DNA from 4 places in the Paenibacillus sp. Marseille-Q9583 genome. Region 1 is predicted to be linked to each of the others. Evidence: riboswitches for the same ligand, from Rfam matches in the RefSeq annotation. Region 1 holds a riboswitch; each other region holds the start of a gene.
The links. Region 1 has a riboswitch for cyclic di-GMP ahead of ACWNM1_RS08130 (DUF6612 family protein). Riboswitches for the same ligand answer to the same signal wherever they lie in the genome.
Positions count from the first base shown of each region.

Region 2: linked by a shared signal. The riboswitch ahead of ACWNM1_RS03605 (anti-repressor SinI family protein) and the one ahead of ACWNM1_RS08130 (DUF6612 family protein) in region 1 are both predicted to bind cyclic di-GMP.
Region 3: linked by a shared signal. The riboswitch ahead of ACWNM1_RS01365 (discoidin domain-containing protein) and the one ahead of ACWNM1_RS08130 (DUF6612 family protein) in region 1 are both predicted to bind cyclic di-GMP.
Region 4: linked by a shared signal. The riboswitch ahead of ACWNM1_RS11215 (thiamine pyrophosphate-binding protein) and the one ahead of ACWNM1_RS08130 (DUF6612 family protein) in region 1 are both predicted to bind cyclic di-GMP.

Region 1 covers NZ_CDRJTB010000011.1:119,119-123,519, reverse strand. The annotation lists gene ACWNM1_RS08130 (DUF6612 family protein) at 1-827, opposite strand, end outside; cyclic di-GMP riboswitch class I at 945-1,037, opposite strand; gene ACWNM1_RS08125 (RNA polymerase sigma factor) at 1,241-1,690, shown strand; gene ACWNM1_RS08120 (DUF4179 domain-containing protein) at 1,743-3,356, shown strand; gene ACWNM1_RS08115 (Cof-type HAD-IIB family hydrolase) at 3,509-4,309, opposite strand; gene ACWNM1_RS08110 (pseudouridine synthase) at 4,341-4,401, opposite strand, start outside.
Region 2 covers NZ_CDRJTB010000004.1:85,539-89,939, reverse strand. The annotation lists gene ACWNM1_RS03615 (TasA family protein) at 1-99, shown strand, start outside; gene ACWNM1_RS03610 (helix-turn-helix domain-containing protein) at 259-588, shown strand; gene ACWNM1_RS03605 (anti-repressor SinI family protein) at 796-951, opposite strand; cyclic di-GMP riboswitch class I at 979-1,063, opposite strand; gene ACWNM1_RS03600 (2-oxoglutarate dehydrogenase E1 component) at 1,535-4,401, shown strand, end outside.
Region 3 covers NZ_CDRJTB010000001.1:322,547-326,947, forward strand. The annotation lists gene ACWNM1_RS01360 (NPCBM/NEW2 domain-containing protein) at 1-901, opposite strand, end outside; gene ACWNM1_RS01365 (discoidin domain-containing protein) at 961-2,913, opposite strand; cyclic di-GMP riboswitch class I at 3,071-3,157, opposite strand; gene ACWNM1_RS01370 (hypothetical protein) at 3,315-3,887, opposite strand; gene ACWNM1_RS01375 (EAL domain-containing protein) at 3,997-4,401, opposite strand, start outside.
Region 4 covers NZ_CDRJTB010000018.1:70,273-74,673, reverse strand. The annotation lists gene ACWNM1_RS11225 (hypothetical protein) at 1-207, opposite strand, end outside; gene ACWNM1_RS11220 (carboxymuconolactone decarboxylase family protein) at 247-615, opposite strand; gene ACWNM1_RS11215 (thiamine pyrophosphate-binding protein) at 626-2,269, opposite strand; cyclic di-GMP riboswitch class I at 2,388-2,482, opposite strand; gene ACWNM1_RS11210 (methyl-accepting chemotaxis protein) at 2,673-3,923, opposite strand; gene ACWNM1_RS11205 (helix-turn-helix transcriptional regulator) at 4,046-4,401, opposite strand, start outside.

The DNA of each region.
Region 1 (4,401 bases):
ACAATGGTTGTACCTTTGTTATTCTTGGAATACTTAGCTTCGATTTTCGTGTTGTATGTATCCTTTTCTCCATCACTTATCAGCACATAACTCAGATCGACTGTCAGCTTTTCCGTCTGCCAGGTCTTAGTATTGACGAATAATTTCCACGTTACGCTTTTGGGTTGAACTGTCTCACCATCCCAGAGGTTCTCCTGGTCATAGAGTTTGATTATTCCCTTAGCTGCTGTCGGATCGGTTACCGTGAACTGCAGGACGGTCTGAGCACCGGCAGTGCTGACTTTCATAGATTTTTTATAATTCTTTACCGAATCAAGCATGGAAACAGGATCGTATTGACCTTTGGAGTAAAAAGAATCCCACTCCATCTTCTCCAGTCCAATCCAATACTGCGCATCAGGATCGATTGGCTCACCGTCATCGTCGTAACCTTCATCTTCAGATTCATCGATCAGTTCACTTCCGTCTACAAGATAGTAAAACTCCTTGTCATTGGCATATAGACTGTACGATGTTTCTAAAAGACTACTATCAACGGTGCCAGCTGCAGCAAAATTCGGCAGTCGATTAATATCCAGCTTCAGTGTGTTAGTGTTGCTGATACGTACCCCACCGCTCTGAATATCCTGTTTTTTGATCACATCTAAGTGAAAATTCTTTATTGCTTTAGAGGCTGCCGTTACTTTGCTAATCATTTGATCCGCGGTTACTGCTGTTGTGGTAGCTGCAGACACGACTTCAGGATTAGACATCCATCCGATCGTTCCGGACAGCAATAAAGCACCTACTGCCAAACTAGTGCCTATTGTTTTGAAAAAACTGTTCATGTACTTCCCCTTTCGGCCCCTTGCGATAATGTAACGCCGTATAGGTCGAAATAATAAAAGAGCTCAAAATTGATTACATATTCTTAGAGCTATCCTTTATGCTTCATAAGACATCCCTATGGCGGCCTGGCGATCATTTCCTTCTGTAGAAAAGGCTTTAGACCCATGGCTTTGTGTCATCATCTTTCGATGATTTTACCTTTAACGCGGACATTCAATTAGTTTTAATTAGCTTACGGACGCCTGTCCCACCGCTAATTTTACCATGGTTATAATTACCTGTAAACGACTTATCTTCCATTCAAATTCGCTATGATACTCAGAAGAAATACTATAATCAAAATGAAAAATGAACGATTACATACGCTTATAAGTCTTATTAATGAGAACAGCAAGACAGGGGGTGCAGCAAAATGAGTGAACAAGAAATTTTCGAGCTCTATAAAGAACAGGTATATTATTTTTGTTACTACTTAATGAAAAATCAGGCAGATGCGGAGGATATTTGCCAAGAGGTATTTGTAAAAGTTATCTTAGCGGATAAGTCTAGGGTAAGAAACTTGAAATCTTGGATTTTAAGAATTGCTTCGAATGAGTGCAACAGTGTGATTAAGAGGCGTAAAACGGGGTGGATGAAAGAAGTACGTAATTATTTACTATCCAGGTCTGAGGAATCAAACCCTGTAGAAAAACGTTTGGATCGACAGGAAACTAAAAAAGAATTACAAGGGTTATACAGTCAGCTTCCCGACAAAATCAGAATGGTAGTAGTCCTTCGTTTTATCAACGAATTGACTGTACCCGAGATCTCTAAAGTTATGAGCATACCCGAAGGAACTGTAAAATCCAGACTGAATAAGTGACTTAAAATACTAAATAGTATGGGTGGAACCCAACTAAAGGAGCTGAGTAGTAATGAGTCTGTATATTGAAAAAGATAAACATATTCCCCGACCGGATTATGATTTGATGTGGACTGCCATAGAACAAGAAGCCTATAAACGTCAAAGAAATCTGAATGCGTCCCAGAATACTCCTAGGTCTAATAAAAAGGTTGTTCCAATCAGCATCGTCTTCTCTTGCCTCTTTCTTGTGGCCATTCCTGTATTCGCTAGTATGACGATTAATTGGGATAAAATTGGTGGTCGGAGTGTGAACAATGCATTAAATAACGGCATCGGTCAACAGTATAATCTTCAAGCTTCCAGTTCAGGAGTAACAATGAATTTGAACGGTGTTGTAACTGACGGAGAAAAAATGAAAATGCTGTTATCACTTGATACTAAATCTGATCTATCCCAATATACTGGATTTGCTACAGAGGAAAACATCATGACTAGTGAATCAGGTGCCAAGGCAAAGGTATACGGTTATTTAGAATACGATCCTGAAAGCCAGAAACTCATTGGAGTATATGAGACACCTGATACATTAAAGGATGATAAAAAGGACTACAAGTTTGAAGCACGGAATCTCATTTTTTACCGTGATCAGAATATTCCCTTACAATCTAATCATCAAGCAGGGGATACAATCGATACTGGAGTTAAGCAATATCCAAGCATTCAAATCGAATCCGTTCGACATGTTTCCAATCAAACCATTATCCGTTACAAAGTCGCTGCATCACCATCTGACTTAGGACGGGGTAACCCACATTTGGTAGTTAGTACTGGTGGTCAAGAGAAGGAGGCAATTCCTACCATCATGCCTAACGAAGGATCGGATTTATTTATTGAACAGGTTTTCAATATAACTGAATCAGATTGGAAGGAAGCTAGTCTTCAATTTGGTTACATTAAAGAAGCGAAACGATTTTCAGGTACGTGGAAGTTCGATTTTAAAGCAGATGGACAAAAAGCAAGTGAGGCGATTTACACTAAGAAACTGTATAACAGTTCTGAATTTCAAGAAAAGACCGGTATAACCTTGGATCAGCTAGTGGTTACCCCTTTGGATATCCAAATTCTAATAGATGAAAATGATTCACTAAAAAAAGGAATTGTCCACTATAATACCGCTCAGTTGGTTATAGGTGATAAAACAATCACTGGGGGTTGGAATTTGAAAGGAGATCATTCCGAAAGCTACCAGCATTTATTTCAGTTCGAATCTCCGGAATGGTATAACGACTGGTCCGATGTTCCAATGAAACTTATATTAAAGGATGCTGTGATTGAGAAACGTGATACCACTAAGAATTGGATCACCATAAACAAACCTAAAGAAGACAAACAGTTCACTTCAATTGATGTCGATGGATTAAAGATTGAATTCATGTACTATGCTGAGGGCGAAAATTTAATTGTTGAATCATCTTCCAAATCTCCTGGCTTCAAAAGCGTTAACCAAACTACGTTACGGATTAACGGCAAAGAAGTGGTGCCTGAAATTACACCTAAGGGCATGATATCTACAGGAACTAATATTGATAGCTACAAAGATATTCCTTTCGACGAAAAAATCGAACTGAACCCTGGTATCTATAAATATAGCGATCCTAGCCGGAACGAGGAAATAAAACTTTAATACAGGAAGTTAATTTATTGTCCCGCCCTTTCTTGTTAATCTTAAGGGCGGGTTATTTTTGGATAGAATCAATTCTGTTATGTATCTCTTTTATTTCCTTCATAACAAAAAAAGCATAGAACGGACTCAAGTCCGCTTTATGCTTTCCATTATTAGGATAAACAATATTTAACCAGCGCATCACGCACACCATGCTCATTGTTCGAACCTGTAACAGCATTCGCAGCCGCTTTTACCTCTACAGGAGAATTATCCATCGCCACGCCCATCCCCGCATAGGTAAGAATAGAAATATCATTAAAATAATTACCGATTGAGAGGACTTCTTCTTGCGGAATTCCCAGCTTCACAGCGAGATTTCTTAATGCGTTGCCCTTAGAAGATTCGGGATGCATCAAATCAACGAAAAATTCACCACTCCGCAAAATATTGTACTCAGGAGCCCAAGTACGCCATTCACGTTCAGCTTCATCAAGGATTTCTGGCTGTGTAAATACAGTAAACTTAACAACCGGTTCACGGAAATCTTCCCAGGCTGGTAGCGTCGCTGGCACAATACGGAAGTGCTCATACATATAATTAGCTTCTTTAGTCAGATTCTCTACATTATCAACATACATATCAAAAGCAGTATTCACATCATAATGAATATTGTACTTACGGCAATAGTCAATATAGGGGTCAAGACCACGTGCATCCATACCATATTGGTGCAGCACTTCTCGATCTTCCACTCGTACCGTCGCTGCTCCATTGTGACCAAGCACGTAACCAGTCAGCCCCATTTCCTCCATGAAAGGAATCGAGTTCTGTGGACTGCGTCCCGTACACAATACGATTTGACCGCCAAGACGTGTAACCTCAGCAATAGCTTCCTTATTCTCAGAGCTTAAGTGGTGATCATCATTTAATAGCGTACCGTCCACATCTAGTGCAATCAGTTTGTATCTCATACTCCACCATCCTTGTCTTTCTTTTTCTATATTATCCTTGAGATGATTCTGCGCCTAAGAGTGCCAGTTCCTCTAACGTCAGTTCCCGACAA
Region 2 (4,401 bases), on a different contig from region 1:
TTTGTTGATAACGGCCAAGAGCAGAACTACTTCCAAAAAGATTCATTAACACTGACTTGGGATTTCGTAGGTAAGCAAACTGCTGGATCCGCTAAATAATCTAATAAGTCTTCCATTCGAAGAGCAGCAGATTCTTATTCCGGAAAGCGGATAAGTAGATGCTGCTCTTCTTTTTACAATAAACTTTGTCGAATTTATTGATATTTGCTATACTAATAACAAAAATTACGGAGGGGCGTCAGCATAGTGCCACAAAATATGGGCCAACGTATCCAGCATCTCCGCCTAGAAAAGGGATTCTCCCTATCTGAGCTTGCGGACAGAGCGGATGTTGCTAAGTCGTATCTTAGCAATGTGGAGAGAAACATCCAATCCAATCCTTCAATCCAGTTTATCGAAAAGATCGCCGATGCGCTTCAGGTATCCATCCACGCTTTGCTCTATGGAGAACCTAATGATGCTGAGGAGTCACCTTTAGATTCGGAATGGTTCCGATTGGTGCAGGAAGCTATGGCCTCAGGCATAAGCAAACGCGAATTCAAGGAGTTTCTGGACTACCAGAAATGGCGCCTTGATCAGAAGGATTAATATTCCACCTGACCTGATAAGATCCTCTTCTACTCATACTATTAAACATAAGCGCCTTCACCCTCCTAACATGGACTGCGGAGGCGTTTGAATTCTAGCAGAATCAATGATCATATTCGTTGTGAAACTTACATTTTGCTTTATACCGAAAAGGGGCCCAGCGAGTTATCGCTGGGCCCCTTTTCAAAATATAACGCACTAAATGTATTACTGCACGGCTTGCACTGTCTTCTCATGAAAGAATCGACGAATTTCATCTGCCTTTATGCCAGCCTTCTTAGCTGCTAATAATAAATGTACCCACTCAACGTCTAGATCAATGACCTGCTGTTCTCTGTTGCTTCCCTGGTTGGACTTGTCCAAAAAATCTCCTCCTAAGATTTTACGTCCCCAGGCAATCCGGCTGTCATAGTATTTCTACCTTAGACCCGCGACTTTGTGCCCCTGCCTTTCGGCAGGTTTACCTTTTACTGGACCCTTTACGCGAAAGGATCTACTTTGAAATATATGAAAATCGCTAACTGCAATAACATTATACTATACTAAAGTGGAAAAGTGTGTCGATTTCTGATTAGTTTTTCCATTAAAAAACAAAAAATAGAAGCGCTTTTGTGCGATATCTTGTCCTATTAACACGATACTCGTCCCATTCATAAAATTAATTAAGCCAATATAATAATACTTCCTTCCCTATTAGTTAAAAATAAGGATATTAGAATCATTTTAGTGGGCCTTAGGAATGGGTAATGAGAAGAAACAGCGTTCTTTTCATTAGAACAAGCTAACCCATACCATTTTGCGAACGTATTGGACGAAAGAATGAATTGATTACACGTGTGGAAAGTAGCACAATAAGATGAGAAATGAAACCGCAATCATCACAGCTCCAGTAAGCGTTGACACAAAATGTCACGTATGGAGTTCATCCGTTAAGGAGGATGTATTCATGGCAGCCAAAGAGCCCTATAACGAATCCATTTGGAGTAAGTATTACGGACCCAATTTAGGCTACATTCAAGAAAGATATGAACAGTTTGTGAAAGATCCTTCCACCGTAGAGAATAATTATCGCGAGCTTTTTACAAATTCGGGTCCCCCACCCCTAACACCGGATAGCGAACCGGCTCCACAGCCTCGCATTTCGGGAGACACCGAATGGCTTAGAAAGGCAGTAAGAGCTTCCAAGCTAATCGCTAATATTCGTATATATGGCCATATGGCCGCTGATATTGATCCGCTTGAGCGCGATCACAATCCCATGGCTAAATATCTTGAACTCGAGACCTATGAGCTGACTCGTGAGGATCTGATCGCACTACCTGCCACGCTCATTTGGGAGAATGCGCCGAATGATGTGCATACCGGATGGGATGCAGTTCAGCGTATGCGTCAGGCTTACACCAAGACAATCGCCTATGAATTCGGGCATGTGCATGAAGAACAAGAACTGAAATGGTTGAACAGACAGGCAGAATCCACAAGCTCACCAGCGCCTTTAAATAATGCAGAACGTAAAGAGCTGCTAAACCGCCTGATCCAAGTAGAGCAATTCGAAACCTTCCTCCACAAAACCTTTGTGGGTCAGAAGCGTTTCAGTTTGGAAGGCAATGACGCTCTCGTACCGATGCTGGATGAAATCGTACGCGCTGCTGCGCATGACGGCGCAGAGCATATTCTGATGGGCATGGCGCATCGTGGTCGCCTCAACGTTCTTGCACATATTTTGGGTAAACCTTATGACATTATATTTTCAGAGTTTCATCATTCTCCAAACAAGGAGCTTTTCCCTTCCGAAGGCTCTACAGGCATTAACTATGGCTGGACGGGTGATGTGAAATACCATCTCGGTGCAGATCGTGCTGTCCGCGAAGGAGAAACCGTACGCACAAGAATAACACTAGCGAATAATCCAAGTCACTTGGAATTCGTCAATCCTGTCGTGGAAGGCTTCACTCGTGCTGCTCAAGAAGATCGGAGCACAGCCGGATTGCCGAAGATTGATACCAGTAAAGCTATGGCGGTACTGATGCATGGCGATGCTGCTTTTCCAGGTGAAGGGATTGTTGCAGAAACACTTAATATTGGCAAACTTCAAGGTTATCAGAATGGCGGGACGATCCATATCATTGTTAATAACCGGATCGGCTTTACGACAGAAAGCGAAGACTCCCGTTCAACGCATTATGCGAGTGACATCGCCAAAGGATATGAAATTCCAATTATCCATGTCAATGCTGATGATCCTGAGGCCTGTATATCAGCCGTTCGTTTAGCTAGTGCATATCGCAATCAATTCAAAAAGGATTTCGTTATTGATCTCATCGGCTATCGTCGTCATGGACATAACGAAATGGATGATCCTGAAACTACACAACCTATCGTGTACGGTAAGGTACGCAATCATCCAACCGTTTACAAGGTGTATGCGGAGCGGCTACAGCGTGAAAAAATCCTTACAGCTGAAGATGTACAAAAGATGCACGTTGAAACAGAAGGCGTATTGCAACGTGCGTACGATAGTATGAAGGAAGGCAATCACAAGAAAAAAGAACCAAAAGCCTTCCTTCCTCTTCAAACAGATCGCTCAGCGGCAGGCACTACAGCCGTACCGATCTCCAGTCTGCAAGAGATTAATCGTGAGCTACTGAGCGTACCTGATGGATTCCAAGTCTATCCGAAACTGGAGCGAATTCTGCAGCGTCGCAAGGACGCGCTGAATGAGGGTGAAAAGGTCGACTGGGCACTCGCTGAGTCCCTCGCCTTTGCAACCATCCTGAAGGATGGAACGCCAATTCGACTTAGCGGTCAGGATGCACAGCGCGGCACCTTCGCACACCGCCATCTAGTGCTGCACGACAGCAAGACAGGAGAGTTATTCTCTCCGCTTCATCAGCTAAGTAATTCTCGCGCTTCCTTTGGCGTATATAACAGTCCGCTATCTGAAGCTTCTGTGCTAGGCTTTGAGTATGGTTATAATGTGTTCGCACCAGAAACCTTCGTCATCTGGGAAGCACAATATGGCGACTTCGCCAATGCAGGTCAGGTTATATTTGATCAGTTCATTGCCGCTGGACGTGCGAAATGGACGCAGCGCAGCAATCTCGTCGTCATGTTACCGCATGGCTATGAGGGACAGGGACCTGAGCATTCCAGTGGTAGATTGGAACGCTTCCTACAGTTATCCGCGGAAGAGAACTGGACCGTTGCTAACTTGACCACTGCTTCTCAATATTTCCATGTCTTGCGACGCCAAGCTGCTTTATGTGGACAGGAAGACGCTAAACCACTGGTGATTATGACGCCGAAGAGTCTCATTCGTAATCCGCGTAGCACATCTGCCGGAACTGAGCTCGCCTCCGGACAATTCCAGCCTGTGTTAGCAGAGCCCCTGCTAGGCCAGAAACCAGGTGAGATCAAACGTCTAGTAGTCTGCAGCGGTAAAGTAGCTATCGACATCCAAACAGAGCTAGAAGCTGCTTCAGACAAAGATTGGTCATGGCTACATGTACTGCGCCTAGAGCAACTCTATCCGTTCCCAGAACATGAACTGAGTGCTCACTTAAGCTCCTTCACATCCCTTCAGGAAATTGTCTGGGTGCAAGAAGAGCCGAAGAATATGGGCGGATGGAGCTATACCGAACCTCGGTTACGGGCCATCGCACCGCAAAACACTAGCGTGAGATATATCGGACGTCCTGAACGTTCCAGTCCTGCGAGTGGTTATGCAGATGTTCATAGCTTTGAACAGCGTAGAATTGTTTCAGAGGCCCTAAAAGCAAATTCACAAGTACAAACAGCTGTACCATCCTCTTA
Region 3 (4,401 bases), on a different contig from region 1:
TATACACCTCATAACCTAAGAAATCTTTCTTAAGATCCTTATCCATACTGAAGCTTAATGTGTTCGATTTAGCAGTAATGTTAGGCGTGATATTAACCTTTATCGCAACATTCTTATCTGCTATTCCTGTTCCCTCATAATGAACCACTGAATTGTTTAAATACCAGAGCTTTTTCGGTGCTGGGTATTTAGCTAACTTCTCTTTCGTTTCAGGATTCACAGTGAAGCCATGTCTGGCAAAATAGCTACTTAAGTCTAACCCCAGCACTTCAGAGGAGAACTCCACCAAATACTGCTGCTTGGAATTGTCGCCGTTCGGAAGGGAGACCTTCCGCTCGCGGTACAGCTTGGTCAGTTCTGTCCAGTAACCCGGATGCGCCAATTCTAACTGCCAATAGGCACCAAGCTGTGCAAATAAGCCTTGCTGATTCATAACCACTTTATTTTCTTCGATTACATATTTATAAATATCACTTTCAAAAGGAATACGAGTATCCATCGAGTCCGCATAGACTGACATCAGCATAGACACCATATTATTGGTTACTTCACCATATTCTCGTTCACCCATCGCCAAGCGATGCCCTATTTCATGATTCAATCCCCAGCCTGGATAGACTTTGTTAAAATCACCTAACATCGTCCCTACGGTCCCAATTTGTATCCCTGTATGATCTCCCGCTGCATACATCGCACCATAAGGCTGCATCAATCGGATGTTCTCACGAATTAGCTTCGCATCATGAAGCACACTACTGCCATCCAAGCCATAGAAGTCAAAGATCGTCTTCATCCAAGTATCATAGCCGGTGACGGTACCCAGCGGATCATTTCCTTGCGTAATAAACTTGTTATAAGCTTCTGTCGCAGTTCCTGTGAAAATAACATGATCGCTGACCATTTCCACCACATCGATGAGCTCGCGATCTTGAACATTCGGATGCGCTGCCTTATCTTCATCTAATTTTTTTTATAGGTGGTTAAGAAGGCTTTGAATTGTTCTGGATCTGTGGTCCTGGTCATCATAGGGATCTTGGTAAGCCCCTCGAAGCGGATCATAGGTGCTTTGCCTTGTTCCTCTGCTGTATATGGATTGACGATATACACTGTACCGCCCTTAGTCACTTCATGTGCATAATAACTATTCGTAGCAAATTCAGGAACGGTTATAATGTTCTTACCTGGACGCAATTGCACACCTCTAGCCCAAACATTCCAAGCCGCCTCTTGTTGAGAAAAGACTAAAGAAGGTAGTTTATCGCTAGAAGCTGCGTCCACATAAACGTTGATCGTATCTCCAGGCATTGCAACGAGACCTGTAGGCTGGTTGTTCGTACCGAAACCAATTCTCAGGTTTTCCTGCGCATGCTTTTTCATATCTCCACGTTGTTCCGCCTCAATGATGGTGCCTTCGGTTTGAACTTCACCATTCACTAGCTTCTTAGCTAAATCCAAAGAATCTTTCAGGATTGGATAGAGCGGATGTACTTTTGCCGCTTCTTCTAATTCATTGATTGCTTCGACGCTATTATAAGCAGGAACAACCGCACTCATCGTGCCATCTGTGAAAATACCATTTACAGCTTCGCTTACTTTATCCTCTGTATAAAATCTAAATTCAGCTGCAAAGGGTCTGTTGATATTGGCTTTTGTGAACTTGAATTTCAATCTTTTAAACTTCGTAGGTTCGAATTTAAACTCCAGAAAGTCATTCGTACTAGTCGCGGTTCCGCTAGATACGAGCTGGAAGGTCTCTCCCTTACTTGTTTCTGATGCATAAATTTGAAAAGCCTCTGGAAAGCCTTTGCGGTTATCTCTAGCCAGGAAAGCCACTCTATCTAGTATTTTCGCTTGCGCTAACTCAAACACAACTTCATTCGTGAAGCTGTCATCATTGTTTTTATTGGTTTCCCAGTGTGTATTCGGTTGGTCATCGAGTATGTATTCAGGTTTCGTACCTGGATAGCTTCCACCGTTCACCGTTACTTTTGATACATTAGAGTTAGGCATTCTATAAGCTTCGCTATAGGCATTTTCATATGCTGTACCATAGGCTTTTAGCTTCGAAACCTTAGCCGCTGTTGCCTCTATTTGATGATTCTCCAGAAGTACTTTTGCATTCTCTATATCTGCTTGAAACTGTGCGTACAGTGGATGTGTCTGCACTTCTTGTTCTAAAGCCGTTAATTTCTCCACCGTATTAAATGCTGCGCTAACTTGACTCAAGGTATCATCTGTAAATAAATTTTTCATTTTAGCAGATACGGTATCTTCTTTGTAAAAAGAAAACTCAGCTGCACTCGCCCAATCTTGGTTAGCTTTTTTGAAGACAAATTTAAGTCTCTTGAAGGTTGTAGGTGCAAACTGAATCTCTACTACGTCACCTGCTCCGCCTTTATATTCTCCAGAGGATGCTAGCGTAAAATCGCCTGCATCCGTTGTTGAACCATAAATATCAAATTCCTGAGCAAACCCCTTCCCCTTTGCACTGGATTGTCTTGCAGCGTATACGATTCTATTTAATTCAGTGGACTCATTGAAAACAAAGACAACCTCATTCGTAAACGTTGAACTATTCGGTTTGCCCGTTTCCCAATGCGTACTCATATCGCCATCCATAGCCTTAGCTATAGGTGAACCTGAGTAGTTACCACCGTTATTGGTAATGGATTTAATATTCGCAGGATTCATTCTAAAAACATCATTATAAGCACCTAGGATAGCCTTGCCGTACAGATCAAACGGAATAACTGACGCATTGCTGAATAGGTTAGCCTTGCTTTGTACTACAGTGTTCACTACAGTGTTCACTACACTTACCTTGCTTACATCACTTGCTAAAGCATAACCTGCCTCACTCGAAAAACTGGCTAACATGGCTGCCGATGTAGCGATCGCAATCATTTTCCTCATCTTTTCTACCCCCCAGATGTAATATGAATCTCTTCCGTGCCTAAAAATAGACACAAAAAAAACTACCCCAAAAGAGTAGCTTGATTGCGTATAAAGTCGCATAAAAACTAAGACTTAATTTTTATTAAACCTTAAGAACAAAAAGCGTAATACACTCTTTGGCAGCTGGCTGACAATAGTTATGATAACCTTAGTCCCTATAGCTTTGCGTCCCTACATTTCCATAGGTTTGCCTATGAAGTTTCGAATACATTACAAAGAGTAACATAACGCTACATCTGATCGCATGATTAATTGGTATGAAATCCGAATAGGTAATTGCAATTACTTTTTCTATCGTGATAGATATTCTTTATCGAGTATCCCGGAAGAGAGAGGAAACTTTAGGACTGGAGGTCTACTTAACTCCCCGCACCAAACAAACGCCGGAACCAATTCCACACATCGCCCGTGATGGGAATTAACCCGAAGCCATGCTCGCCAACTGCGATTAGACCATATGCCCATTGGCCAATAGCTACTGCTCCCCCAGCAATCCGTCCTATGGCTACCGCCCCAAATGCCGTATCACCTATGGCGACAGCTCCCAACGCTTTTTCGGCTATCGCGATCGCGCCTACAGCCACTCCTGCAATGGCAATCGCCCCAGCCGCGAAGCCAAGCCAGCTAATTGCTATCGCTCCAAGGGCTAACCACATTCCTAGTGATATTGCACCCACGGATAGAACCCCTACGCTTATCGCACCTATGGAAATCAAGCCTACAGCTACATCTCCAATAGCAATTAATCCAACAGCTGTCTTCACTTGTGGCTTGCTTCCGTGACCATACCCCTGACCTGAGTATCGACCCAAATTGCTGCGAATACTTACCACCGGAAATGATGGAGACGGCCATTGATAATCAATTTCTCGTCCACCTAACCCTCTAGAATCCGCCCAGCGTGTGATGTACTTATGCCATTTCATATCCATCCCGTCCCCCTTCTCAATTACCTTAATTATACAACCCCGGGGGTTGGCTGTACTCAGACTCTAACCTGAAATTCACCTCATCCTCTAGACGGAGTTATACTCATTAGGATCACTGTTTGGGAATAGGATCAGGCTTTCCAAATAAATATCCCTGAAACAACTGATAACCACTCTGCTTAAGCCATTCAAAGTCCCCTCTAAACTCCACACCTTCTGCTAAAGGAATGGATTGAATTTCTAAAGCTTTTTCTAAAAATTGTTTAGCTATTTTCTGTTTGTTCAGATCGCTGGACACACCCTGAACATATTTCATATCCAGCTTCATGTAATGGGGTTTAAGCTCCAATAACATCTCGATCGTGCTGAAACCCTCGCCAACATCATCTAAAGCGTATTCAAATCCCCGATCCTTGTAATATGTCAAAATAGCTTTCAAATGAGCGAGATCATCCACTTTCTCCGTCTCAACAACTTCAAAGACAAAAAGAGAGGAATCGGCGCCTAATTGATTAGC
Region 4 (4,401 bases), on a different contig from region 1:
ACCTTCCAAAAGAGGCACAACATCAGGTGCGGTTACGTTTAGCTTTCTGCAGTCGATTTGTAATTCATAGTCTGCTGGAGTGATAGGATTAATAGTTTGTTGATAAGCTTGGATAGATTTCAGACCATCTTCTTCAGAAAATGTTCCTTCCAGCTCAATATTGATCACTTTTTTAGTAGTGTCTGTCTTTAAAATAAACTGTCCCACGTTAACATCTCTCCCGATATTTTAATTTACTGAAAATAGTTACTTTATCTCTTCAATCGTTTCGAGAAGAATATTAAAAGCGGTGATGATTCTAGGTGCCCCTATAGCGGGTACTAAGTGTAATAGAATACCTTTGAGTTGTTCTACAGTAACTCCCACACGAAGAGCCATGACATAATGAACACCCAATTGATCAAACTGACCCATCGAAATCAGGGCAGAAATAACTGCGATTTCCTTCCAGTCAGCTTCGATTGTGTTGCGTTGAAAAATATCGCCGTATGCATTCCCCATAATAAATTCAGCTAAATCGGGGAAATGTTCTTTAATCGGAGCCAGTGCTTTAGCTCCGTAGTCTCCTGAGAGATTCGTGAAGTGGTTAAGACCACTGTTTACATTGTCTTTCATAAGTGACCTCCTAATTTAGGTTCAAAGTACGGTGAGCAGTCGGAGGGACCTCATCACGGTCTGTTAACAGTTCAATGACGGCAACACGGTTGATGGCAACAGCGTCCTTGATAGCTGTTTCGAACTCCTCCGCTGTCTCACATTTGTAACCCGTAGCACCTAGTGATTCTGCGAATTTCACAGCGTCCATAGGGACTTCGTAGATAGTTCCGTCAATACGTCCTGTAGTTTTTTCCATACCTTTTAGAGCCATATCTAGCTGTTTATTATTCACAACAATGAATATGACAGGAATATCCTTGCAGACAGCAGCGTTAATCTCTGCGCCTAGCATCATAAAGCAGCCATCTCCTGTAATGCAGAAGATCGTTTCTTCTGGAGCAGCAACCTTTGCACCAATCGCCATCCCAATGGAATTACCCATGCAAGCAAAGTAAGCATCGAAAACAAAACTGCCCGGTTTTTTAACCTTGTACCATTTCGCAGCATGGAAACCGTGACTACCATCATCAACAAAGACTGTGCTGTTATAAGGAATCAAATCACTCATCGTACTCAAGACCGATGCAAGTGAAAGGTTTGGTAAAATCGGAGGCTCTTCGGTATAATCAGAATTTGTCGGTGCTTCGCGTTTTGTGATGTTGTTCGTGTCAATATTATTGAGATAGTAAACTAGATTGTCGCGTAGATCTCCAGTCACTGGAATCGTTTTAGAGAACAATATTTTTCCGACAAAAGTCGGATCGCTATCAAACTGAATTAATGTTGCAGGATGATTTTCCCTTTTAAGATTACAAATAGTCATATCACTTAAACGTGAGCCAAGAACGATAAATAGATCACTTTGATTCAGCAAGTCATCCCCATGGGTACAACCGCCTACTCCAATTGGACCATGATAGAGTGGATGATCCCAAGCTATAGCCCCTTTACCACCTGGAGATGTAACTACAGGAATATTAAATGTTTCCGCTAATTGAATTAGCTCACTATGTGCTCCAGAGCGGTTAACGCCTTTACCCGCGATAATTATTGGATTCTTAGAGTTATTTATAGCATCAAGTACTCGGTCGATATTAGCATGGCTAACCAGTGATTCGCGTTCAGGGATTACAATATTACATTCCTCTAGCAATTCCGTTTGTACATCAAAGGGAATACAAAGGTGAACTGGACCACGATTACCGCTCAAGGCAATGGATATGGCATGATTAAAGATTGTGTTAAAGTGATCTCCACGTTCAATAAGCTTGCTATATAAGGTGGCAGGTCTAAACATATCAGCTAAATCAGCTAGAAAAGAGGTAGAGTCCTGACATTGGGGAATTCCAAGCTCTTTAATAGATTGATGGCCAGTAATAAATAGGACAGGTAGGTTGTTAGCCTTAGCATGTGCTGCTGCAGTTAATAGGTTTGTTCCACCAGGACCTGAAGTACCAAAAGCTACACCTAGTTTTCCAGTTTTAAGCGCATACCCGGCTGCTTCGAAGCCGGAACTGGACTCATGTCTCCCAGGAATAAATTCAATACCGTAATCTACCATTTTAAGAACAATAGGACAAATGGATTTCCCGATAATACCAAAGGAATGGGTAACACCTAGGTTCCGTAGTGCTTCCGACATGTAATCTGCGACTGTCTTCAAAAAATACACCTCACAAGTTGATTGTTATTTTAAAATCAAACATTAGAAAACCTGTGCTCTGAATTAGGGCACAGGTTGGTGGCATAAATCGCCATAGAGACTGAACAATTGTTCAGTCGTCTTGGTTTTCTGCAACCTGGCAGTCATGGCCTCTGATATAAATGAGGCTGTAGATCCATGGTTTTGCGTCATCCTCTTTCGAAGATTTTGCCAATATTAATTTTAAAATTTATAAGAAGAATTTTCCTTTACAATATATTCCTAGAGAACCTTTGTCAATATATTTTCGCAAATTAACTCGAATTTTGACGAAAGTCTTGTCCAACCTATGAAATAATAGATATAAAAAAACTCCCCCTAAGTCAAAACTTAGAAGGAGTTTTTGGACTTGTTTATATGATTTGCAAATGACTTAAAACTTGAAAATATGGATAGTCTTCTGTAGATTAAATACAGCCTGTGTCATTTTCTCCGTTTCTTCAGCGACGGACTGCAGGGCATTAATTTGTTCATTCATAGCGGCGGATACTTCCTCGGTGCCGGCAGCGGTTTGCTGTGTGATTGCAGAGATATTCTCTATTGCACTTGAGATTTTCAAGGCACTTTCTAACATCAGATCACTTTCAGCAGAGAAGGAAGAGATTTGCTCGGTAATATACTGCACACTTTGCACAATTTGAGCAAAGATATGAGCAGATTGAGTGATCATCTCATTCTGTACCTGTACGACTTCTTCGTTGATAGCGATATTGTCAATCGCTTGTTTGATATCAGTTTCGATGCTCCGAACTAAGCCAAAGACTTCCTTCGTTGAAGCTGTTGATTCCTCGGCAAGTTTACGAACCTCCTGTGCGACTACAGCAAAACCTCGACCATGCTCTCCTGCACGTGCAGCTTCGATGGAGGCATTCAGCGATAAGAGGTTGGTCTGCTCAGCGATCTCTGTGATGGTTTTTGTAATCATCGTAATTCCGCGAGCATTATGAGACAGGGCTTCGATAGTATCAGCTACTTTTTGAGTAGCCTGGATGTTTTTGCGCATGCCTTCAGCTTGAGTATCAACGGACTGCCGTCCTTGTTCAACTAGTTCTAATGTATGTATTGAACGTCTGTTCATTTCTTTCGTTGAATTCGTATAATTGGATACTTTATTCTCAATATCTTTAATGGATTCTGTCATTTCAGCGATATCCGTAGATATTTCATTTGCACCAAGAGCTAGCTCGTTAGACGAAGAGGCTACCTGTGCCATGACAATTTTCAAATTCTGATTCTTATCTTCGATTCCACGGCTTGCATCCATAACTTGACGAGTGATTTGTGATGCTTCTGTCAAAATCTTTTTGAGCTTGTCAATCATAGTATTAAAGGAACGACTTACGTCCCCCATAGACCCGTTCTCGTCGGCTCTACTAGTAAAATCCCCTTTTGAAATACTATGAGATACATTCGCGATGTCATCAAAAGAAGATGTAAGCGTTCTCTCGATAAAGCGGGCCACGGGGAAAGTTAGAGCAGCAAGAACTACGATCAGAACAATACCCAAAATAATGTTGCCTAAGATCATAAAAGTAACTAAAACAGGAATGGCAAATAGTGCGGCAACGAGGTAACATCCGGCAACAATTCTTTGTTTTAACGGAAGTTTATGCATCCAGTTCATTGGTATAATGTCCTCCTTATTAATATTATGTATTGGTGTTATTATATGGGATTTAAGGGTGATTGGTCTATAGTAAGAACTGACATAAATCTTCTTTTCGGAGTAGTTCTTTAGATTTCGTGTCAAAAATCCTCATAAATAGCTGAAATTTTTGCGATAGCAGACTTTACCATCTCTAAAAGTTCTTGCGGTGAAAGTACAATAACCGAGGGACTAAAAGAAAGGATTATCCGGCAGGCCGACTCGATCGTATTAAATTCGGCATCTACGTTCACCCACTCTGCATTGCTAGTTGGCTCTATCAATTGGACAGAGACGAATCGTTCTCGCTGTAATTCTTTTAAGACAGATGTTCTAACCCTTAGCTTTACTTGATACTTTGGCAGTGCTGCTTTAAAGGCCGTGGTGGACTCTTCCCAGTACTGTTTTAAATCAAAGGCATCAGGTCTTTTAAACCACTCATGAGTCTCCTCAACGT